3 regions of the Arthrobacter sp. GQ119 genome follow, and region 2 is predicted to be linked to each of the others. Evidence: riboswitches for the same ligand, from Rfam matches in the RefSeq annotation. Region 2 holds a riboswitch; each other region holds the start of a gene.

Region 1 (7,545 bases), on a different contig from region 2:
TTTTCCGAATTATCTGCACGCAACAGCCTGTTTATCGACGATTATTCAGACAACTCAAACATGCCGGAATTACGCGGCCGCAAATCGCGAATTGTCCAGCTATGACGCGGCCCAAACGGAAAATTTTGGGCAGGGCATTCTTTCCCCGGTCCGGTCAAGCGGGCCGGGCGGCACCACGCCGCTCGGCCCATGCGGCCAGTCCGGCTCGCTAGGCTGGATTCACAGCCGGTGCACAGGAATCCCAAAGCCCCGGCTAACGAGCAGATCGGAGAGTTGTCCCATGGCTCCCTCGCACTCCATGACGAACAACCTTCCCCAGCTCACCCACCCGGACGGCTCCCCCATCCGTGCCCTCGTGGTTGATGACGAGCCCAGCCTCTCCGAACTCATGAGCATGGGCCTGCGGATGGCGGGCTGGTCCGTCGCCGTGGCCGCGGACGGCCCGGAGGCGGTCAGGCTCGCGAAGGAATTCCGCCCCGACGTCCTGGTGCTCGATGTCATGCTCCCCGGGTTCGACGGCGTTGAGCTCCTCGGCAGGATCCGCTCGTTCGCACCGGAGGTGCCGGCGCTTTTCCTCACTGCCAAGGACGCGGTGCAGGACCGGATCCTGGGCCTCGCCGCCGGAGGGGACGACTACGTGACCAAGCCTTTCAGCATGGAGGAAGTCCTGCTGCGCCTCCACCGCCTGGTGCAGCGCTCCGGCGTAGCAGCCATGGACACTTCCGAACTCGTCGTGGGAGACCTGGTCCTGAATCTGGATACCCGCGAGGTCACCCGGGCCGGGGACGAACTGCAGCTCACGGCCACGCAGTTTGAGCTGCTGCGGTATCTCATGGAAAACCCGAAGCGCGTGGTGAGCAAAGCCCAGATCCTGGACCGCGTGTGGAATTACGACTTCGGCGGCCAAGCCAACATCGTGAAGCTCTACATTTCCTACCTCCGCAGAAAGGTGGACGCCGTCCACCCGCCCATGATCCACACGGTCCGCGGCGCGGGCTACGTCATCAAACCGGCAGACTAGGCCGTGGCAAAGCCCACCGGCGCCACCCGGAGCCAACAGCGCCGCTGGCTGAACCCCGGAACGTGGCATCTCCGCACCCGCCTGGTACTCGTAGCCATGGTCCTGCTCGTGGCCATCTGCGCCGCGGTCGGACTGTTCAGCTATGCCTCCATGGACGCCTTCCTCACGCGCCAGCTGGACGAGCGGCTCACCGGCGCATCAGAGCGTGCCAGTGTTTTCGGGCGGCCGCCCCTCGGGGCGCAGGGGAAGAGGCCCGATCCGTTGGATGCGAAAGGCTTGGGACCGGGCACGCTCGTTGGCCGGATTGAAAACGGACAGGTTTGGAGCGCGGGATTCCTCACCAAGGAGGGCACGCGGGCCTCAGTCTCAGCCGCTGACAACGAGGTTCTCCTGGGCCTCGCCCCCGGCGGGGTCCCTGCCGACCGGACGCTGTCCACCGGGGCGTACCGACTGGTCGCCGACCAGAGCCCCTACGGGGATGTCATGGTCACAGGCCTCCCCCTGGCCGACAAGCAGAACACCCTGACCTCCCTCATCTGGACCATCAGCATCGTGTCGCTCGGCGGCCTTGTGCTTATCGGGCTTGCCGGAACAGTGATCATCCGCCGCACCATGAAGCCCCTCGAACAGCTGTCCGAGGTTGCCACGCAGGTTTCACGCCTGCCCCTCGATGCCGGCGAGGTTGCACTGGCAGTCCGCGTTCCGCCGTCGAACGCCCATCCCGGAACGGAAGTGGGAAGCGTGGGGCACGCGCTCAACCTCATGCTGGACAACGTGTCCAACGCGCTTGAGGCGCGGCAGCAGAGCGAAATGAAGTTCCGCCAGTTCGTGGCCGACGCTTCACACGAGCTCCGCACGCCGCTCACCGCCATCCGCGGCTACACAGAGCTGATGCGCATGACCGAGACCTTCACCCCGAACGGCCAGCGGTCCCTCGCCCGGGTACAAAGCCAGTCTGAGCGGATGAGCACGCTGGTGGAGGACCTGCTGCTGCTCGCCAGGCTCGACGAGGGACAGCCGCTCAAGCTCGGGGACGTGGACCTGACCCAGCTGGTGATCGAAACAGTGAGCGATGAAAAGGTCATGGCTCCGGACCGCAGCTGGCATCTCGAACTGCCCGACGAGCCGGTGGTGGTGCGCGGCGATGCCTCCCAGCTGCACCAGGTGCTGGTCAACCTGCTGTCGAATGCCCGCAAGCACACTGGTCCTGGCACCACAGTGGTCACCCGCGTCAGGACGGCCGCGGACGGGACTGCAGTTATCACCGTGATCGACGACGGCGAAGGCATCCCGCCGGAATTCGTGGACCGGGTTTTCGCCCGCTTCGCCCGCGCAGACGCGTCCCGCGCCGTCCGGGTCCCCGCAGGCGCTGTCCCCGACGGTGTGGTCCCCGCCGGCGCTGTCCCCGCCGGCGAGGGAACCAGCGGCCTGGGCCTGTCAATCGTCCAGTCCATCATCAAAGCCCACGGTGGCGCCGTGGAGGTCGCGTCGCGCCCCGGCCGGACCGAATTCACCGTCACCCTGCCCGTGCGGCCGTCCGCGCAAGGTGACGCGCCGACGTCGTGATGTCCGTTACCTAAATGTGACTTAAGCGCCAGCCTCCTGTACGGTCGATGAGGTGCGGCCATCATCTGGGCCGCATATCCGGATGGACGCCCAGCTCTGCCGCTTCCCGGATTCCGCTTGACCAGGCAGAGGCGGGGGAACCAGAGTCCCGGGCAATCCGCATCAGCCCTTGGGGTGAAGCCGACACGTGTGTTTCCGTGCGGCCGGATGACCTCATCCGAACCCGACAGCTAACTCCGCAGGTGTTGAGAGGCAATCCACCATGTCTGAATTCAAGGTACCAACGCGCCCTGAACGCGATCCAAAACAGTCCCGGCAGAAGATTTCACGCCACCGCGCCGAGCCCGCCCGTCCCGCATCAGCCTGGGGCCGTCTCACCGCGAACATCCCGTCGTTCGGCCGCCGCGCAGCCGTTGTGACCACAGCCTGCGCCGTCCTGATCGGCGTCGGCGCTGCCGGCCAGGCGGCCGAGCACGCCACCCCCGCGGCAGCGCCCGAGGCGGCATCGGCAACAACTGAGGCCCCGCCGACGCTGAACTTCGACAAGACGCTGATCTCCGCCCTGCCCAGCCCCACGGCTGCCCCGGTGGCACCCCAGTCCGTTGCCAAACCGGCGCCGCCCAAGGCTGCACCCGCGGTGAAGGCCGCCCCCAAGGCCGCCGCCAAACCGGCGCCCGCCAAGGCCGCTGCCGCCAAGCCGAAGGCCGTCGCTCCGGCCGTAAAGGCCGCCCCGGCCAAGGTGGCCCCGGCACCCAAGCCCGCGGCCCCTGTGGCAGTGAACGACCCCGCCGGCGCGCAGGCCTATGCCGCCAGCAAGCTGTCCTCGTACGGCTGGGCGGCGGACCAGATGCAGTGCCTCAAGACGCTCTGGACCAAGGAGTCTGAGTGGCGGACCACTGCGACGAACCCCAGCAGCGGTGCGTATGGCGTGGTGCAGTCCCTGCCCGCCGAGAAAATGGCGAGTGCCGGAGCGGACTACCGCACCAACTACCGCACGCAGATCAACTGGGGCCTTGGCTACGTCAAGGAGCGCTACGGCTCCCCCTGCGCTGCACTGAACTTTCACTACGCCAACAACTGGTACTAAACCGGCACCAGTCTGAGAGCGCGGCAGGCATTTCTGCACCGTTTTGAGCGTCCGAAGGGCCCCGGGATCCACGTGATCCGGGGCCCTTCGGCGTCGGTGCAACATGCTGCCGGCGGGAAAGTGGTGCAGAAATGCGTCAGAGCAGTAAGGAGTCAGAGCAGGAAGGAAATGATCCGGCGTCCATCCTCGTCGGCTTCCACCGAGGCTGTGACAGCGGAGTAGTCCGGGATGTGCGGCACGCCGTCGGGCACGACGCCGGTATTCGGGCCCACCGCCACCGTCCGGATTCCGGCCGCCAGGCCTGCAGCGATCCCGGCCGGCGCGTCCTCGAAGACCACGGCGTCCGCAGGCTCCACGCCCAGCAGCTCGGCGGCGCGCAGGTATCCCTCGGGATGCGGTTTGCCGTGGGTGACAAGGTCCGCCGTGACGGCCGTGCCAGGCATGGGCAGACCCGCTGCGCCCATGCGGACGTTCGCCAGCACCCGGTCGGCTGACGTCACCAATGCCACTGCGTCGGCAGGCAAGGCGCGCAGGAGTTCGGCAGCCCCGGGCAAGGCGACAATGCCTTCGGTCCGAACGCGCTCCATCGCACCGAGCTCAGCGGTGAGTGCAGCAACATCCGCGCCGACGGGGGCAAACCGCCGCACGGTGTCCCGTGCCTGCACGCCGTGGGAAGTCCGCAGGATCTCTGCAATGTCCAGACCGTAGCGCGCGGCGAACTCACCCCACACCTGTTCCACCACCGCCGTGGAATCAACCAATGTGCCGTCCATGTCAAAGAGGACGGCACGGGCAACCAGGGCAGTGGAGACGGATTCGGCAGGAAGGTTCATGGATCCATCCTGCCTCATGGAGGGCAGGGAGGACGTTTAGCCGTTCGGCCGGTGGGCCATGTACTGCACCGCCCACTTGTTGCCGTCGGGATCGGCAAAGTAGACAAAGTGGCCCCAGTCCTGCACATCGACGTCGCTGACGTCCACGCCGTTGGCCTTCAGCTGATCGTGGGCTTTGTGGATGTCGCTGACCACAAGCTGGAGGCCGGGTGCTGTACCGGGAGGAGCCTCGTTGAGGCCCTCGCCGATGGCAATCGAGCAGCCGGAACCCGGAGGGGTGAGCTGGACGAAACGGAGACCGTCCATGGGCCTCTCGTCGTAATCGGCGTTGAAGCCGACCTTGTTGACGTAGAAGTCCTTGGCTCGGTCCACATCGGACACCGGGACAAAGATGAGTTCAAGTTTCCAGTCCATGGTGCACAGGCTATCCCGGCGGCAGAACCATCCGGAAGGGTCCGGGCAAGGTAGCCGAAGTCAGTGGGCGATGCCGTACAGGCGGTCACCGGCGTCGCCCAGGCCGGGCACGATGTAGGACTTCTCGTTCAGTTTCTCGTCAATCGAAGCGAGGACGATGGTGACGTTGGCGTCGGAGAGTTCTTCCTCGAGTTTGGCCAGGCCCTCAGGGGCGGCCAGCAGGCAGATGCACGTGACGTCGGAAGCTCCGCGTTTGAAGAGGAACTTGATGGCCTCCCGCAGCGTGCCCCCGGTGGCGAGCATCGGGTCCAAAACGAAGATCTGCCGGTCCGTGAGGTTTTCCGGCAGCCGCTCGGCGTAGGTGATGATATCGAGGGTTTCCTCGTCGCGGGCCATGCCGAGGAAACCGACCTCGGCGGTGGGGACCAGTTTGGTCATCCCTTCGAGCATGCCCAGTCCCGCCCGGAGAATCGGTACAACCAGCGGTGTGGGCTTGGTGAATGCGGTGCCGACGGTGGTGGCGATCGGGGTCTCGATGGTGACAGGCTCGGTGCGGACGTCTCGGGTTGCCTCATAGGCGAGGAGGGTGACGAGCTCCTCGGCCAGCTGGCGGAAAACGGGGGACGGTGTGTTCTTATCCCGCAGGACGGTGAGTTTGTGGGCGACCAGCGGGTGGTCCACGACGAGAGTTCGCATGGGTCAAAACTATCACCCGGAGGGCGGCCCCCCGCCGTGGCTTCCGCCCCTTGCGGCAGTGCCGTCGGAGCCTTTCTCCGCTTCGGATTCGCCTATGTCAGAGGACTCCTTATTTGGCATGTGGGCCGGGTGCTCGAAGGTGGGAGCGGGACCTGCATGCTCACGGCGCCGGATGATGTGGAACAGCCGGTGTGCCAGGATCACCATGCCCACCCACGCGAAGCCGAGCAGCCACGCCGCCATCACATCGGTCATCCAGTGGTGGCCCAGGAACACCCGGCTCAGGCCCATGGCGATGATGAACAGCATGCCCACCGTGATGAATGCCGCCCGGACCAGGTTCCTGTACGTCTGCAGGCACATCAGGTATACCACCACGCCAATCACCACCGTGGTGTTTAGGGTGTGTCCGCTGGGGAACGAGGGCGAAAACTCGAACGGCGGAACGGCGTCGATATGTTCCGGGCGGACCCGGCCCATGAGCGTCTTGCCCACAGTGGTGGCTGTGATTGATACTGCCGCCGCCCCACCCACAAGGATGAGGGGCCGCCAGCTCCGGCTGACATAGGTCAGCCAGGCAACGAGGATGCTGGCCAGAATGGGCATGCCGATGCCGCCGCCTATGTTGGTGAACGCCGTCACCGCGGCATCCAGGCCGGGGTTTCGGTATTGCTTGGCGATCTCAAGGGTCGGCTGGTCCAGGCCGGCAACGCCGTCTTTGGCTACAACACTCTCGTACACCTCGGCCCCAAGCAGCGCAAGGGAGATGACCAGGAAGCCGCCCACTATGAGTGTGATCCACAGCGCCGCGTACGGGCCGAGCCACCGGCCAAACCGATCATGCAGGGATTTCATCATCTCTCCCGGTAACGCGCTGTCCGAAGCTAAGTACCCTTCGAAACTATCATTGAGCCATGGCACCGGCAGATCCGCAACACCTCGAATGGATGGGCCTTGCCCTCGAAGAAGCCCGGCGAGCGCTGGCCACCGAGGACGTGCCCATCGGCGCCGTCGTCATCGGTCCCGACGGCACGGTGCTGGGATCCGGACGGAACGAACGTGAGGCGCTGGGCGACCCTACTGCCCACGCCGAAGTCGTCGCCATCCGGGAGGCGGCCGCCCGGCTCCGCGAACAGGCTGTGCGCCAGGGCGGCCGTGGAGACGGCTGGCGGCTCGAGGACTGCACCCTCGTGGTGACACTGGAACCATGCGCCATGTGCGCCGGGGCGATCGTGCTGGCGAGGATCCACCGCGTGGTGTTCGGCGCCTGGGATGAGAAGGCCGGAGCGGCCGGGTCCGTCTTCGACATCCTCCGCGAGCGCCGCCTCAACCACTGGGTGGAGGTTTATGCGGGCGTCCAGGAAGAGGAGTGCGGTGCCGTGCTGCGGGAATTCTTCGCCGCGCACCGGGGGTCCCAGCGCTTGTAGGGCTCCCTAACCCTGGCCGCCGGCAGCATTTAGCGCGTCGATCCGCTCCTGCCGGGACGCCGGTGAATCCAGGCTGTAGGACCGGAAATCGCCGAGGTCCTCCTGGATCCAGGCCTCCACCTCGGCGATGCGTCGTGTAACGGCAGGGGTGGGACCGTCGAAGACCCAGTGGGCGATCCGCGCTTTGCCGGGGTCGTACTGCCAGAGTCCGATGATGCGTCCGCGGTCCAGGATGGGGTGGTCCGGGAGGTCCGCCTGCAGGGCCAGGGTGGAATTCAGCAGCTTCCTGCCTTTGTCCGCCTCGGCGAACAGGTCAGCAGAGTTTCGCCGCTGCAGCACCAGCGAGTCAGTTCCAGCCAGCAGTTGGATCTGTTCCTTCCCTGGTGCCGTAAACGCGCTGAGGCGGTCGACGTCGTCGGGCAGCATCCACAGGGCCCCGCCTCCGGCGGTAGTAATCCCGGCGGTGGGAATCTCGACGGCGTCAGCGGCGGCCAGCGCCGC
Region 2 (7,545 bases):
CACCAGCATGCGCGAGCATGCCCCGCAGGCGCATATCGAGCAGGTACCCAAAGGCGGCCTGAACCTCTGGGCGCGGCTTCCCGACGGCACGGACCTGGAACGGCTGACCCGCGACTGCGAGAGCGCCGGGGTCATCATCGCCGCCGGGCGGGAATGGTTCCCGGCCGAGCCGGCGGGCCCGTTCATCCGGCTCAACTATTCGGGACCGAACCCGGGTGCCTTCCCGGAAGGCGTGCGCATCATCGGCCAGTGCATCGAACGCAACGGTCTCTAGGAGCCGACTTTAGGAGCCGCTCAGCGGCTTCCGGGCAAGGCGAGGCAAGGTCCGCCTCGATGAGCTCAATGGCCCGGTTCCATTCCTGTACGGCCACCTCCTTCGTTTCCTACGGTACGGAGACTCCGGCCCATTGACCCGACAATCCCTGCCCGAAAAGATCAGAACCTGGACACAGCAATCCAACGGAGGGACGAAGAAATGGGTGATTTCATCGCGTACCTGGACACGTCCGAGGTCCGGCCAGGCAAGCTCGCTGAGCTCAAGGCGGCCATGGCGGAATTGGCCGAGTTCGTCGAATTGAACGAGCCCCGGATCATCAACTATTCCGTCTACTTCTCAGAGGACGGGTCCACGATGTGCGTCTTGCACTTCCATCCGGATGCGGCATCACTGGAGTTCCACATGCAGGTGGCGGGCCCGAAATTCCCGCCCATCGCACCGCTAATCCATATGCGGTCGATCGAACTCTTTGGCCGTCCCAGCGAGGCGCTCGTGGATCAATTCAAGGCCAAGGCCAAGCTCCTGGGCAGCGGCACGGTCATTGTCCGTGACCTTCATGCGGGCTTCGCCCGTCTGGATTTGGGTTGACGAACACCGCGCCGGCCCGAGTGCTACGAGATGGGGCTCGATGGTTGCCATGAAGTGCGGACATATTCGTACGCGCCCGGACTGGCGAGACGTGGGCCGGTGGGATACTGGTCAGCACAACGGGTGGGGATTGGGGGGAGTTGGGGAATGGTGCTGGACACGGCAACACTGCGGATTGCGTTCGCTGTGATGGCGTTGGCGCTCGGTCTCCTCTTTTACTTCTCCGCCTTCCGCAGCACTCGCTCCCCGTACAGTGCCTGGTGGTGCGCCGCCCTGCTCCTGTTTCTCTGCGGTTCCGCGTGTTTTCTCCTCAACGGCACGCCGCACCAGTGGTGGGCCAATACGCTGGGAAATGTCCTGCTGGTTGCCGGGGCCGGGAGCGCCTGGGCCGGTGCCCGTTCGCTGCGGACGCCGAAATACAACTTCTGGCTTTTCAGCGCCGTTCCCGTCGTGGCGGGCGTGGCTTCTGCCCTCGACAATCCCGGCGAGAACGTCTGGTCCGGGGGCGCCGTTTTTCTCGCGTCGATGTCGCTGATGATTGCCCTCGCCTCACGCGAGCTGTGGCGTTTGGAGCCGGGGTACACTCGGGTCCGCATTCCGATGGCGATCGCCGCAGGCGGTGTTTCAGTGTTCTACCTGGGCCGGCTGATCGTCTTTATCGCTGCAGGCCCCGACAGCCCGACGTTCGTGACGTACTTCGGTTCCGCCGTGACCACCCTGGTTACGATGGTGCTCCTGGCGGTGGTCTCGTTCAGCATGGCCGGTCTCAGCACGGAGCAGCACACGCGGGCGCTGACAACCGTCGCCAGCCAGGACGGGCTCACGGGCCTGCTCAACAGATCGGCATTCTTGGATATGGCGTCCGAACAGCTCCGCCGCGGCCGGGGCAACAAGAGCGGGGGAGCGCTGATCCTCGCGGACCTGGATCATTTCAAGGCCATCAATGACACCCATGGCCACGCCGCCGGCGATCTGGCGCTTCAGGCCTTCGCCGACGCCTGCCGTGCAACGGTCCGCTCCACGGACCTCGTGGGGAGGTACGGCGGCGAGGAGTTCATCGTGTTTGCCCCGGGCGCGAGCCCCTACTCCGCGGAGATCATCGTCAAAGAAATCAGCCGGCGGCTCGCCAAGGGGTCGGTTCCCGACGTGCCGAAAATGCCCACGGTCAGCTACGGCATCGCTGCGGTGGACGCGGGTGTGCTCAGCCTGGACGGACCAATTGCAGCCGCTGACGCCGCGCTCTATGAGGCCAAATCCCTCGGACGGAACCGGGCAGTTCTCGGCTAGCAGAAGAAGCCGGTGCCCCGCTGCCCCCAAGGCAGCGGAGCACCGGCTCCGGCGTAATCAGGCTCCGGCGTAATCAGGCTTCGGCGTTGTCAGGCTCCGGCGCGCACGAAGGTGACGGGGCCGGTGGCGGTCAGCCAGGACAGCGGGTGAACCACGGTCTCGTTGACGCCGTTCATCCCGCCGCTGAGCACCTTGCCGTTGCCCACGAAGATTCCCACGTGGCCGGACTGGACCACCATGTCACCGGGCTGGGGGGTGGACACGACTTTGCCGTGGTTCATGAACTGCATCGGAGCAAGGTCGCCCACTCGGATGCCGGAGGCGCCGAGTGCCTTTTCGACCATCGCGGTGCAGTCCTGGGTGATGCCCAGCTGGGCGTATGCGGCCGACACCATGGAGGCATTCACGCCCCCGGCGGCGGCAGCGGGAGCCTTCGCGGGAGCCGCTGCGGACTGGACGGAGATTTTCGGGGCAGGTACCTTCGGGGCAGGCGCGGCAACGGGGGCTGCGGCAGCCGCTGGAGCGGCAGCGGCGCGCGGTGCCGCCGGCTTTTCGACGACGGGCGCCTGCACCACGGGGGCAGGGGTGGACTTCACCGCGGGCCGCTCGAAGGCGATCTTGACGCTGGAGCTGGCGCTCAGGGGTGCCTGGACCTGGCTGGCGGCCGTGGGCGCTGACGCGGGGGCGGCGTCCTTCTGGGCCGGCGCGTTGGCAGCGTTCGCTGCCATGCTGCCGGTGAAGGCGAGTCCCGATGCCGCGAGGATTACGGCGGCCTGGCGTCCCAGTCCTCCGGCATTGGCCGTGACAGCACGCGATGCGGATACGAACGGATTCGAACGGCCGGCCGCTGCGCGGCGGGCACGGGTAAAGCGTGACGACATGAAGGAGCCTCTCCCGATGCCTGCGAGGTGAGCTGTCGGATTCGGATGGGAGACACCCGGCCGCGCGCCCTGACGAGTTCAGGAACTGCGCGGCTTCACCCCAAGGCCCTTTCGTGCGGGCCAAAATTGGTTTCCCCGTCTCTGCCGTGCATGGTCTGTGAACGGATCCCGGGCAGCGGCAGAGTTAGGCAATCAGCGCGGGAGTGCCTTCCTCGGTGAGGAAGGCACGTCTTCCACGGTACGGGAGCCTTTTCCAAAAGTCACATTAAGGTAACGGAGGCGTGTCGCTCCGTCCGAAGCGTGCTGTTCATGCTGACCGGGCGGAACCTCACCCTGCCGATGCCTACTTCTTGGTCTGGCGGTACCGCTCGATCTGTTTCAGCCGCCGCAGGAGGCTGTCGCGCCGCGGGTGCGGAACGGCGTCGGGCTCCTCGGCGGTGAGGTCGATGTGCTTGGTCCCGTACTGCCACAGGAGGAGGTCATCCAGCAGCCGGTCCGGGCCGGGGGAGTAGCGGTGGTCCAGGGCCTTGCGGACCTCGGTGATCCTGTTGGCACTGAGAAGCCCGGCAAGCTGGACGGTCTGGTTCAGGCCGTGGGCTGCCATGAGTTCGGCGGCCCATCCCCAGTCGTCATCCACCTTGCGGTCCACGTGCGGCAGCAGCGTCCGCCAGACGTCGCGGATGCGGTTGGGTGTGAGCGGGGCGGCGCCGTCACCGTCCATGTCCCAGTAGCCGCGGACCTCCTCGTAGCGCTCGTGCAGGTCCGCGAAGGCGCTCTCCACCGTCTCCAGCATGGCGGCCGTGGCGGTGAACTGGCGGTCGAAATGCGGGGTCCAGGCCCGCGGATCCTCCGCCTTGAAGCGGATGTCGTGTTCGATCTCGCTCCATGCATGCGCGAACACCGTGCGGATCTGGCATTCGAAGAAGTAGCTGCCGTTGGGCTGCGCTTCGGAGTTGAAGACCTTCTGGTACTCCTTGACGGCCTCATTCTGGATGGTCCGCAGAATCAGGTGCCGGCTGGAGTAGCCGTACGTCCCGGACTCGATGGAGCCGATGTCCTTCTCGCGGTCTCCGCGGCAGTCAAACAGCTGCCGCTGCCGCTTGATGAGGTTGGCCACCACCGCATTTTCCGCAGGGAGCTTGGTGATGACGCGGACACCCACCATGTCATTAAGGGTGCGGAACGGGTCGGGGAACTTCAGGACGCGCGGGCCGCCGGGTTCCAGGGGCTCCTCGGTGCGGGAGATTTTCTCCCGGAAGGAGTCCACGGTCTTGGTACGGCCGGTCACGAACAATGGCGTGACCTCGGTGTCCTTGAGCATGGTCCGCAGCATCTGCAGGACGTCCCGGGTGACAAGCTTCAGGGCAGGCCGGACGCGCTCATACAGTTCCACGCTTTCCTGCACGGAGTCGCGCTGACTGACGTCCAGGCGATCCCAGTTGCTTGCCATGGTTCCAAACTATCAAGGGCGTGCGACAGTCGCCGGTGTGACACCGGCAGCGCCACCTCAGCCACTCCCTTCCGCCCGGGGGGAGCCGCGTCCCTGTAGGCTCGGGGCATGGCTGATGTGCGCCGTCGGGCCCTGCCGTCCTCTGGACTGCTGTGGGCGACGGCAGTGGTGACGCCGGGGGCACTTGTTGCCTCCTGCCCACCCGTACTCAAGGAGGATGCAGTGAAGCGGCAGAAGTACCAGTACGGCGACCACCCCAGCCAATGGGGCGAACTCTTCTTGCCGGAACCGCCGCCAGCATCCTCATCACGGAACGGCAAGCGGCCGGCGACCCGAGGCGTCGTGGTGGTCATCCACGGCGGATACTGGCGCTCGCAGTACGGGGCCGAGTTGGGCGAACCGCTGGCGAAGGACCTCGCAGCCCACGGAATGGCGGCCTGGAACCTGGAATACCGGCGGGCAGGCAACGGCGGCGGCTGGCCGCACACCTTCGAGGACGTGCTGGCCGGGATCGACAGGCTCCGCGGAGTCGCTGAAGAGCACGGGCTTGACCTTGCCAAGGTGGTGGCGCTGGGCCACTCGGCCGGCGGCCACCTCGCCGTCTGGGCGGCCGGGCGGGACCGGCTGGCCGGGCTGGGAACTCCGGATGCTGACCGGCAGGTGGAGAGGAACCTCAACGGCGAGGCGGTGCACCTGACAGGCGTGGTCAGCCAGTCCGGGCTGCTCAACCTCGCCCAGGCGGACTGGCTTGACCTCAGCAACGGGGCGGTCAGCAACCTCATGGGCGGTTCATCCGGGAAATACCCCAAGCGCCACAAGTATGCAGACCCCATGAGCGCGGTTCCGCTGGACGTGCCGGTCTATGCGGTGCACGGACTCGAGGACCGCACCGTTCCCATGAGCCAGTCGGAAGCGTACGCCGCAGCAGCCCGGGCCGCCGGGGCGCCGGTCCAAGTGGTCAAGGTTCCGGGCGACCACTTCGCGCTGATTGACCCGAAGGCCTCGTCCTACCGGAAATGCCGCGACCTCGTGCAGGAGTTGCTGGGTTCCTAGGGGGCGAGCAATGGCGCGAATGGATGCCTTCAAGCGTCCACAACCGTTGCTGTCCGGCCCGCCCGTGGGGCACCATCGGGACATGACGAAATACCTCATCTCCTTCCCGAGCGAAGCCATGGTACTCACCGACGAGGAGTTCCCGATCGTCGTCGCCGAATCCCACGCTGTGATCGAGGAGGCGAAGGCTGCCGGCGTCTACGTATTCGGCGGTGGGATCGAGGAGCAAGTCGCTCCCGTGCTGGTCTCCGCCGACGGGTCGGTGAGCGCCGGGATCTATCCGGACTCCGAACTCAAGGGTGGGTTCACCGTGCTGGAGCTGCCGACGCGCCAGGACGCGGTCGAGTGGGCGAGGAAGATCGCGGTGGCCTGCCGTTGCCCGCAGGAGCTCCGCGAGTTCGGGTACGACCCGGCGAGCTAGCCACCTGGAATATGGGAACTCCATCGACGTCCGTTCGTTGCAAAGTCATGGGGGTCGATCGTAAATCCGCTGCCGGCACGGCCGCGCAGCGGCGCACCCTCCCTGACCAATGTGCTGCTACGCCCCCGTAATCTTCGGGAGGTAAGTACACTTACCATTTATAGTCAATAACGCACGCTCAGGCGCCCACCATGGAGGAAAACCTTTGTCTGACCCCACTGCCACACCGCTCCGGTTGCTCCGGCCATCGGCATGCGGGACGCTAGTAGCCGGGGGTTGGGGTAGTTTTGTATATTACGATCACCGGTTTCACTAGGAGATACATATGGGTGAATCCAACAGGTGGTGGACAACATGATTCGGCTCCGCAAATTGGCGCGCGCCGCGACGGTCTTGACCACCCCGTTGGCGCCGGAGGACATTCTCGCGCTTTTTAACCCCGTTTTTTCGGCCCGTCAGCTTCGCGGCGTGGTCACAAAAGTGGTGCCTGAAACGGCGGACTCCGCCACCATCCACTTCCATCCCGGCCGCGGCTGGAAGGCCCACAAGGCCGGGCAGTGGGCGCGGATCGGGGTGGAACTCGATGGCGTGCGGCATTGGCGGTCGTATTCGCTGAGCGCGCCGGCAGGGCAGGACCCTGCCATCACCGTCAGCGACATGGGTGCTGTCTCCGGTGTCCTCGTCCGGAACACCAAGCCCGGCGACGTGCTGTTCCTGGCTCCGCCCCAGGGCGACTTTGTCCTGCCGGAGCATCCGCGGCCGCTGCTCATGCTCACTGCGGGGAGCGGCATCACCCCCGTCATGTCGATGATCCGCACGCTGGTGCCGCACCGCCCCGATGCCGACGTCGTGCTGATCCACTCCGCCCGTACGCCGCAGGACAGCATTTTCCACGAGGAACTGTCCGAGCTCGCGGACCAGTTTCCCAACTTCCGGGTCACCCACTGGTACACCGGCGAACGCGGCCGCCTGGACTTCAGCTCGGCCGCCCTGCTGAATGAGCTCTGCCCGGACTGGCGGCAGCGCGCCGCGTACGCCTGCGGCCCGGAGGGCTTCCTGGACGAGGCCGAGGCGCTGTGGACCACAGAGGCCGCTGCCCACAAGAAGGCGGGCCCCTTCGCGGCCGACCCCATCAACCTGATCATCGAGCGCTTCAACACCAGCCTAGTGGGCGGGGAAGGGCACGACGGCGGACTGGTCACCTTTGAGGCCTCGGACCGCGAGGTCGAGGCGGACGGAAACACCCCGCTGCTCGATGTGGGCGAGGACGCCGGCGTCCTGATGCCCAGCGGGTGCCGCATGGGCATCTGCCATAGCTGCCTGACGCCGCTGCGCGCCGGTCATGTCCGTGACCTGCGCACCGGTGAGGTCCACGGCGAGCCGGGCCAACTAATCCAGACGTGTGTCTCGGCAGCCGCCGGGCCCGTTAACCTCGACATCTGAGGAGCAACACAACATGACAGCAATATCTGACCGCACAGCCGTGGAATCGACGTCGATCAGCGGACCGGCGGCTAAACCCCGTCCGGGTGCCCTGGCCAAATCGGGAAGCCCACTGGTTCGCCCGCCGGCCGCCGCGCACCTGACC
Region 3 (7,545 bases), on a different contig from region 2:
GAATCCCGCCACCAGGTCGAAGTCGTCCCCCGGTGTGCGCATGGTCACGGAGAAGGAGAGACTGCCGAGCCGGATCTCCAGCGGCTCCTCCACGGCCAGCACGTCCTCACGGTGCCGAACCGGAAATTCGAGGGCGGAGGGTGAGCCGTCCAGAACGTATCGGTGAATCTTGCGTCGTTGCGTCACGCGTCCCATCGGGTCACCCCTGGTGCCGGCCTGTTCATGCCTCCATCATTGCAAGCGGGGTGCCAGTACACCAACGGGCTGTGGTTTTCAGTCCAGAAGCGCACTCCAGTCCACTGGTCCGCTGTCCGCGGCCGGCTTGCCGGCCGACCTGTTCCCCGCCCTGCGGGGTGACGCCTTCGCTTTGGAGTCGGCCTTCTTGGGCTCGGGAATGGCCGGCCCCCACGGCAGTGCAAAGGCCGGAACGGTCTCCCCAAGCTGCACGCCGTGCGGCGGGACCACCATCACGCCATCAGCGGCTGCCAGTCCCCGCATCATCCCAGGTCCGGTGTGCTGGGAGGGCGAGGCCATGCCGTAGAGGAGCCGGAACGGCATGAGTCTGGTCCGGCCGGGGTCGGCATCGATCATGGTTCCGCACGGCACCTCCTGCACGGGCGGCATGGCCCCGTTGCCCAGTGCCGCGAGGAGCGGCCCGCCGACAGTGGACAGCGCCATCATTGCCGCAAGCGGATTGCCGGGCAGTCCCAGCACGAAGCGCCCGTCCGGCAGTTCCGCAAGGACGGCCGGGTGGCCGGGGCGCATCGCCACGCCGTCGATCACCAGCCGCCCGCCGAGATCAGCCACGGCGCGCCTGAAGTGATCGGTACCGGACACACCGGTACCCCCGGTGGTGATGACGACGTCGGGAGGCAAGACTGCTGCTGACGCCTCCGCCAGGCGGGCGTCCGGCTCCGCCTCCGGCCCTTCGTCCTCCAGTGCTTCCAGCCACTCGCCGTAGCTGTCCCCTATCCTGACCTGTCCGGTACAGATGCCGCCCATCATCTCCACGACGGAAGCCAGTTGCGGGCCAAAGGTGTCACGGACCTTGCCCGCTTCGGGGAGGCCGTGCTCGACGACCTCGGAGCCCGTGAGCAGCAGCTTTACCACCGGTTTGCCAACGACCGACACATCGTCGTGGCCGGCCAGGGCGGCGAGTGCCAGATGGGCAGGATTCAGCGTGGTGCCGGCTTTGACCAGCACCTCGCCGGCAACGGCTTCTTCAGCCGCTTTGCGGATGTGCTGGCCGTTTCGCGGTTCACCCGGGCGGGCGCTGCCGCCGAGGACCAATACCGGCAGGCCATCCTCATCCTTGGACATGGCGCCGCTTTCACTGCGCAGCACCGCCTTCGCGCCCGGTGGAATGAGTCCGCCGGTCACGATGACGCTGGCCTGGTGCGGGGCGAGCCGTTGCCCGGGTTCGGCAAGGATCCAGGGACCGCTGCCGTTGACGGCCCAGCCGTCCATCGCGGACGAAGCGTAATGCGGAATGTCCTGCAGGGCGGTGATGTCCGCCGCCAATGTCCGGCCCAGGGCTTCCCGCAGCGGAACCCGGCCCGCAGGGATCGGAGCAGCGCAGTCAAAGGCGGCCTGCCGTGCTTCTTCCCAGGTGTGTGCCGCATGCGTGGCAGGCGGATCCGCGGGCTCGATTCCACTGTCCGCGGGTCCACTGTCCGCGGGCAGTGCGTCTGTGTCGTCCTCGGCCGAAGCAGCGTCCCCGGCTGGGTGGGTGGCCGGCTGGGCGGCCTCGGCTGCAGGATGTCCGGGGGCGGCGGTCATTCCCCCGGTGTCCCGCTGGAAGGCGCTACACTGCTGGCACTGCCTGCGGCCGGCGGAACCGGGTCATCCCCTGCCTCATCGGCCGAGTAGGCCTTAGACACGGAACGGGCCACGTCCATGGCCGCCTTCATCGATGTGGAGTCAGGCGCCTGGCCCGAACCTGATGCGAGCCCGGCGGCAAATCCGGCAATGAAGGTGGTCAGCGGCGCTGCGGGCCGGACCACCGAGTGCGCAGCCACCCCGGCAAGGGACAGCACCTCGTTGACATCCACCTGCACGTCTTCGAGCTCGAAGGCCCGCAGCAGTAGACGGCACCACTCCTCAAGCGTTTCGTCCTGGCTTTTCATGCCTGCCTCCAATCTCAACTGCGGCTGCGACGTTCAGCCCGGATGATTGCTGGCGTCCACTCCCAATGCGGCGGCATCGTCCCAGGTATCCACATCGTCTGTGGAGCCGGCGGGCACGGTGACAGCCTGTACGTCAAGCCTAGCAAGGAGAGCGAAAACTGACCCATGGTTCAAAGCGTTCCGCGCCGCGGCTTCTTCCACGGCGCGTTCCAGCACAGCCGCGCGGTAAAAGCCTGCCAACGGCTGGCGCCGCCCGTCGCCCGAAACTGCCATGACGCCGTCGCCATCCCGCAGCGCTGCCAGAAGGGCACGCACGGCACCAGCCACGCGGGGCATGTCACATGCCAGAACCAGAACATAGGCATCATCCCCGGGACGGGCCGGGGACTCCAGCAGGGCCAGGCCGGCCGCAACCGCGGCGGCAGGCCCTGCGAACGGCGGATCCTCCCGGCAGCTCAAAACACCGGGCGGAAGGTCGTGGGCTTCCGGGCCCACGACTACGATGCGGCGGGCACCTCGGGCGGCCGCAATCGACCGCTGCAGAAGGGTCTCCCCCTCATAGATCAGTTCGGCCTTCGGCGAACCGCCGAGCCTCGAAGAACGGCCGCCGGCCAGGATGACTGCATCGAAATACACATACCAAGCCTAGTGCGGACGGGTCAGGCGGCCGTCTCCGGAAGCAGGAAGGGATCCCATGCGGGGGTCGGCTTCTCCAGTTCCTTGATTTGCCAGATGGTGCCAACGGGAGGCGCCGGGACGAACCGCAACTTCCAGCCCATTTCGGCCGGGGTGTGATCCCCCTTGACGTTGTTGCACCGGAGGCAGGCCGCCACGAGGTTTTCCCAGGTATCCGCACCGCCCCGCGATTTCGGCTGGACGTGGTCTATGGTGTGGGCTGCCTTGCCACAGTACGCGCACCGGTGGCCGTCCCTGCGCAGTACCCCGCGCCGGCTGACTGCGGTGACCATGTTATAGCGCGGCCGGATATAACGGTTCAGGAGGATCACGGAGGGGCGTCCCATGATGTCCTTCGGCCCCACGACGGGATCGTCACCTTCAGCAACCACGCTGGCTTTTCCTGTGAGCACAAGAACCAGCGCCCGGCGGAAGGTCACAACCGCCAAGGGTTCATATCCAGCATTAAGAACGAGCGTGCGCATGCGCATACCTCTTCACGGCCGCACCCGGCAGAGGCGCGAGGGCCGGCTGCCCTCTGCATGTCCGGGCTATGGATCGACACCACAAGAGTAAACACTCTTAGCGTATATCGACGAATCGGCCTAACATTCGGCCACGGCGTGTCGGTGTTCAGCCCGGGCAGTTTTAAGACAAAAGGACCCCCGCCTCAGAGGCAGGGGTCCTTTTAAGCCTTTGCTCGTGGCTTAGCCGCCGACGCGGATGAAGACCGGGCCGGAGCCGACGTTCACGCTGAACAGAGCGGTGGTTCCGCCGTTCCAGCCACCGTGTACAGCCTGGCCGTTGCCCACGTAGACAGCGATGTGGGCCAGGCCCATGCCGCCGTTTTCGTAGTAGGCGAGGTCGCCCGGCTTGGCTTCGGCAGCGCTGACGGTGCGACCCAAGGACAGGTAACCTGCCGGCCAGCCGTGGTAGTGGACGCCCACAGCAGCCAGCGAGTTGGTGGCGAGTGCGGTGCAGTCCTGTGCGACACCCAGCTGGGCGTAGGCAGCTGCGGCAATGGAAGCTCCCTTGCCGCTTGCCGAGGACGTGTTGGCAAGAGGTGCAGCTTCCACGGTCGCCGTGGCCTGAACTGTCGGAGCAGCCTTGACGGCCGGGGCTTCCACGGCAGGCGCAGCTTCCTGGACGTTGACGACCGGCTCGGGAGCCTCAACGACGGGGGCCGGGGTGGTGGTGATCGCCGGCTTCTCGTAGGAGATGGCGATGCTGGATGCTGCCGAAATCGGCGCCGACGCCAGGGACTGGACTTCCAGGGTGGACGTGGAAGCCGAATCGCGCTGAACGTTGGTCTCTGCGGCGTTGGCGGCGATGCCGCTGGTCAGAACGAGTCCGGAGGCGGCAGCGATAACAGCAGCCTGACGGCCTACTCCGCCGGCGTTGTCGCCGACAGCCTTGGCAATGACGGACAGCGAGTTGGTCTTGGTGACCTCGGCGCGGTGGCGTGCAATGGTCGCACGTGTAGTCATGATTTCTCTCTTTCGTGTTCCACGTCCCGCTGTAGCAGGCCGCGGTTTAGCGACGCGCCGGCGTCTTGGGGGTACGCCGAATCGTCTCGAATGGGGGTTTTAGCGAAGGGTGTAGAACGAGGACGTGCCCGTGGCGGACACTGCATGCAGGATCGTGCCCTGCGAGGGGTTCAGCGCGCTGATCATCATGCCGTTGCCAACGTAGATGCCAACGTGGGCACCGCCGTTCTGCATGACCAGGTCGCCGGGAGCGGGAGTCGACGTAGGCTTCATGGCTGTCCACGCATTGACGCGCGGAATGCTGATGCCCGCCTGTGCGTAGACCCACTGGGTGAAGCCGGAGCAGTCCCAGCCGCTGGGAGTGGTGCCGCCCCAGACGTACGGGCTGCCGATGCCGGTGTAGGCGATGCCCGCAAGACCTGACGTTGCGCCCGAGCGTGCGGCGTCAACCAGTTTCCCGGCCTCGGCCGCGAGGGTATCCACGGCAGCTTCGGGGCTGGCCGTGTCGTCGCTGGACTGGGGGGCGACGGTCTCAATGACGGGGGCTGCCTCGGTGGTAACGGCAGGACGCTCGAAGGAGACGGTTGCGGTGGGCGCGGCGGTCACAGCAAGCTGTGTCGCCTGGGATCCGGACTCAGCGGAGGCGGAAACACCGATGTTGGCGTCGGATGCGTTGGCCGGCATGCCGGCGCTCAGGACGAGTCCTGAAGCGGCCGCAATGACTGCTGCCTGACGACCTACTGTGCCTGCATTGGCGCTTACTGCCTTGGACACGGAGTCCAGCGGGTTCTTACGAACCGTTTGCGCACGGTGGCGCGCAAGATTGTGGCGTGAAGACACGAAGGTAGCCTCTCCCAATGCCTACGAGGTGAGCTGTCGGATTCGGATGGGAGTCACCCGGCCGCGCCGCTTCCTGGGAAGCTTTGCGACTTAACCCCAAGGCCTTCTTGCGAAGACCAAAATTGGTTCCCCCGCCCCTGCCAGACGATGTAATGCGAACGGACCTTGAGCGGTGGCAGAGTTAGGCAATCCACTCAAGGGCGTCAACTTCGGAAAAGTTGACGCGGTTTAGACGGTACAACAGTTCGGAGGCAATGTCACATTCAGGTCACGGCGTGTAACGGGAATATGAGAGTTCTCCATCGGCTTTGCTTACAGCCAGCCTTCGGGATCAACGACTTCTCCGTTGACCATCACCTCAAAGTGGAGGTGGCAGCCGGTGGATGCGCCGGTGGTCCCGCTAAGTGCCACCGCGTCGCCCCGACTGACCTTCTGGCCAACCTGAACGCTCGATGACGACAAATGGTTATACGTGGTTTCGAGGCCGTTGCCGTGGTCGATGACAACCCTGTTGCCGCCGCCGAACTCGTGCCAGTCCGCATACGTGACCGTGCCGCTGGCCGCTGCGTACACCTCTGTCCCACACTGGGCCGCGAAGTCCTGGCCACGGTGGAACTCTCCGGCGCCGCCAGTGATAGGACTCACGCGGTATCCGAAGGGCGAGGACTTCACCATGGTCGCCAAGGGCGAGCCAAGGCTGCCGACGGAGGCCGCGCGGCTAATGCTGCCGGCGGACTGGGCGCTCAGGAGTTGCTTGAGCTTGCCGTCCGGGTCGCCGGCTGTCGCCACAGAGGTGCGGCTGAAGTCAATCTTGGCTGCCGCCTCGGCGGAGACCTCTGGCTGCGGCGTGGCGGCACCTGCGCCGGCGGAGGCACTGTGGTCGGCCGTGGCCAGGACCGGGCTCGTGGCGGGGACTGTGACCGTCAGCAGGAGGCCCGAGGCGGCAAGAGCCACCCCGACTTTCTGGCCAACTCCGCTGGCAGCGGCGAAGTCAGCGACCTGACGGAAAGGACTGCGCTGCTTCCGCGCTTGACGCTGCGCATCGCGGGGTCGCTCAGCGGCGACCGCTACGGGCGTGCGGGGCTCCGCAGCGGAGCCGGTAGCGCGGCGGCGGCCCCGGGCATTCTGCATGGTCAAGAACGGTTCCTCTCTGGGTAGCCTGCGAAGTTAGCTGTCGGATTCGGGTCAGAGAGTTGATCGACCCGGTCCGCAATGACAAGCCTTTTTTGGCACAGGGGTATCCGGAGATTCCGTCTGTGGAAGGTGGCTTGCTGCTGCGGACTTCACCCCAAGGCCGTGTTGAACGGCCAGTTGTGGTTCCTCCGCCTCTGCCAGAAGGTGTTTCGAGCGACTGATCCGCTGGCAGAGTTCGGCTCCGGATCAGGTAACGCTTTGGTATCGGCGCTGCGACTTAACTATAGGTGATTAAATCGGGCAGTAATAATTCCGTTATCTTGGTTGTGCAAAAGTGGTGGGTCGTCCTGCCAGCTGATGTCGGACAAATCTATACCGGAGGTGACTCAGGCCACCCGGACAAACACGTGCGCAGCAACTTCGGGCGGCAACTCGAGGGCGCCGTCGATGCCAGGGACGCGCACGGAAATGTACTCCCCGACCCGTTCCAGCGACACGGTCGCGCCCGGGCGGATCCCGCCCTCGTCCAGCTGTTGCAGGAGTTCGGGCTCGACCTGAATCGGTTCGGCGAGCCTGCTGACGGTCACCCGCGAGTCCGGGCCGTAACTGCCCATGGCGTCCAGCAGGTTCAGGTCGCCGTCGGTAAAGGTACCCGACGGCTCGCCGCCCAGCGCAGCCAGCCCGGGAATGGGGTTGCCATAGGGCGATTCTGTGGGGTGATTCAGCATCTCATAGATCCTGCGTTCCACGCGTTCGCTCATCACATGTTCCCACCGACACGCTTCGTCATGAACGTAGGCCCAGTCCAGGCCGATGACGTCGGCAAGCAGCCGCTCGGCCAGCCGGTGCTTGCGCATCACCTCGGTGGCGCGCTTGCGCCCTACTTCCGTCAGCTCCAGGTGCCGGTCGCCGGTAACCACCACCAGCCCGTCCCGCTCCATCCGTCCGACGGTCTGGGAGACGGTGGGACCCGAATGGCGGAGGCGCTCGGCGATGCGGGCACGCAGTGCCACGATGTTCTCTTCTTCCAGCTCCAAAATGGTCCGAAGATACATCTCCGTGGTATCGATCAGATCCGTCATTCAGCTCAGCTCCTCGAGCACAGTACTTGCGTTCTCCCACGGTACCGCGGGCCCCTCGTCTGGCGGCCCGGCATCCAGCCGCCGCGGCCCCAATCCGGCGGCGGAGCAACGCCGGCTGTCCGCCCGTTCGTCCACCAAAAGCTTAGCCTATTTTGAATTACTCCGGATAAACCGCCGCGTCTCAATGACTGGACTGTGACG

What was found. A riboswitch is a leader RNA that binds a small molecule or an ion and turns the genes downstream of it on or off. The one in region 2 is predicted to bind cyclic di-AMP.
Region 1: it holds a riboswitch for cyclic di-AMP, as region 2 does, so the genes downstream of both, AC6CH3_RS16840 (aggregation-promoting factor C-terminal-like domain-containing protein) here and AC6CH3_RS02440 (NlpC/P60 family protein) in region 2, are expected to answer to the same signal.
Region 3: it holds a riboswitch for cyclic di-AMP, as region 2 does, so the genes downstream of both, AC6CH3_RS14145 (C40 family peptidase) here and AC6CH3_RS02440 (NlpC/P60 family protein) in region 2, are expected to answer to the same signal.

Annotation. Positions count from the first base shown of each region.
Region 1 is NZ_JCAXEA010000018.1:76,978-84,522, forward strand. It holds gene AC6CH3_RS16830 (response regulator transcription factor) at 281-1,021, shown strand; gene AC6CH3_RS16835 (HAMP domain-containing sensor histidine kinase) at 1,025-2,587, shown strand; cyclic di-AMP (ydaO/yuaA leader) riboswitch at 2,682-2,844, shown strand; gene AC6CH3_RS16840 (aggregation-promoting factor C-terminal-like domain-containing protein) at 2,850-3,674, shown strand; gene AC6CH3_RS16845 (HAD-IA family hydrolase) at 3,827-4,507, opposite strand; gene AC6CH3_RS16850 (VOC family protein) at 4,544-4,921, opposite strand; gene upp (uracil phosphoribosyltransferase) at 4,982-5,617, opposite strand; gene AC6CH3_RS16860 (phosphatase PAP2 family protein) at 5,630-6,472, opposite strand; gene AC6CH3_RS16865 (nucleoside deaminase) at 6,532-7,044, shown strand; gene AC6CH3_RS16870 (DNA glycosylase AlkZ-like family protein) at 7,051-7,545, opposite strand, start outside.
Region 2 is NZ_JCAXEA010000002.1:113,248-120,792, forward strand. It holds gene AC6CH3_RS02425 (aminotransferase-like domain-containing protein) at 1-274, shown strand, start outside; gene AC6CH3_RS02430 (hypothetical protein) at 476-865, shown strand; gene AC6CH3_RS02435 (GGDEF domain-containing protein) at 1,013-2,152, shown strand; gene AC6CH3_RS02440 (NlpC/P60 family protein) at 2,242-3,033, opposite strand; cyclic di-AMP (ydaO/yuaA leader) riboswitch at 3,041-3,224, opposite strand; gene AC6CH3_RS02445 (GTP pyrophosphokinase) at 3,377-4,483, opposite strand; gene AC6CH3_RS02450 (alpha/beta hydrolase) at 4,706-5,536, shown strand; gene AC6CH3_RS02455 (YciI family protein) at 5,619-5,957, shown strand; gene AC6CH3_RS02460 (ferredoxin reductase) at 6,312-7,400, shown strand; gene AC6CH3_RS02465 (fatty acid desaturase family protein) at 7,414-7,545, shown strand, end outside.
Region 3 is NZ_JCAXEA010000014.1:86,942-94,486, forward strand. It holds gene fdhD (formate dehydrogenase accessory sulfurtransferase FdhD) at 1-195, opposite strand, end outside; gene AC6CH3_RS14120 (molybdopterin molybdotransferase MoeA) at 274-1,779, opposite strand; gene AC6CH3_RS14125 (DUF6457 domain-containing protein) at 1,776-2,126, opposite strand; gene mobA (molybdenum cofactor guanylyltransferase) at 2,160-2,762, opposite strand; gene AC6CH3_RS14135 (HNH endonuclease) at 2,786-3,286, opposite strand; gene AC6CH3_RS14140 (NlpC/P60 family protein) at 3,509-4,288, opposite strand; gene AC6CH3_RS14145 (C40 family peptidase) at 4,388-5,062, opposite strand; cyclic di-AMP (ydaO/yuaA leader) riboswitch at 5,133-5,302, opposite strand; gene AC6CH3_RS14150 (M23 family metallopeptidase) at 5,441-6,265, opposite strand; cyclic di-AMP (ydaO/yuaA leader) riboswitch at 6,270-6,479, opposite strand; gene AC6CH3_RS14155 (iron-dependent transcriptional repressor DtxR) at 6,649-7,344, opposite strand.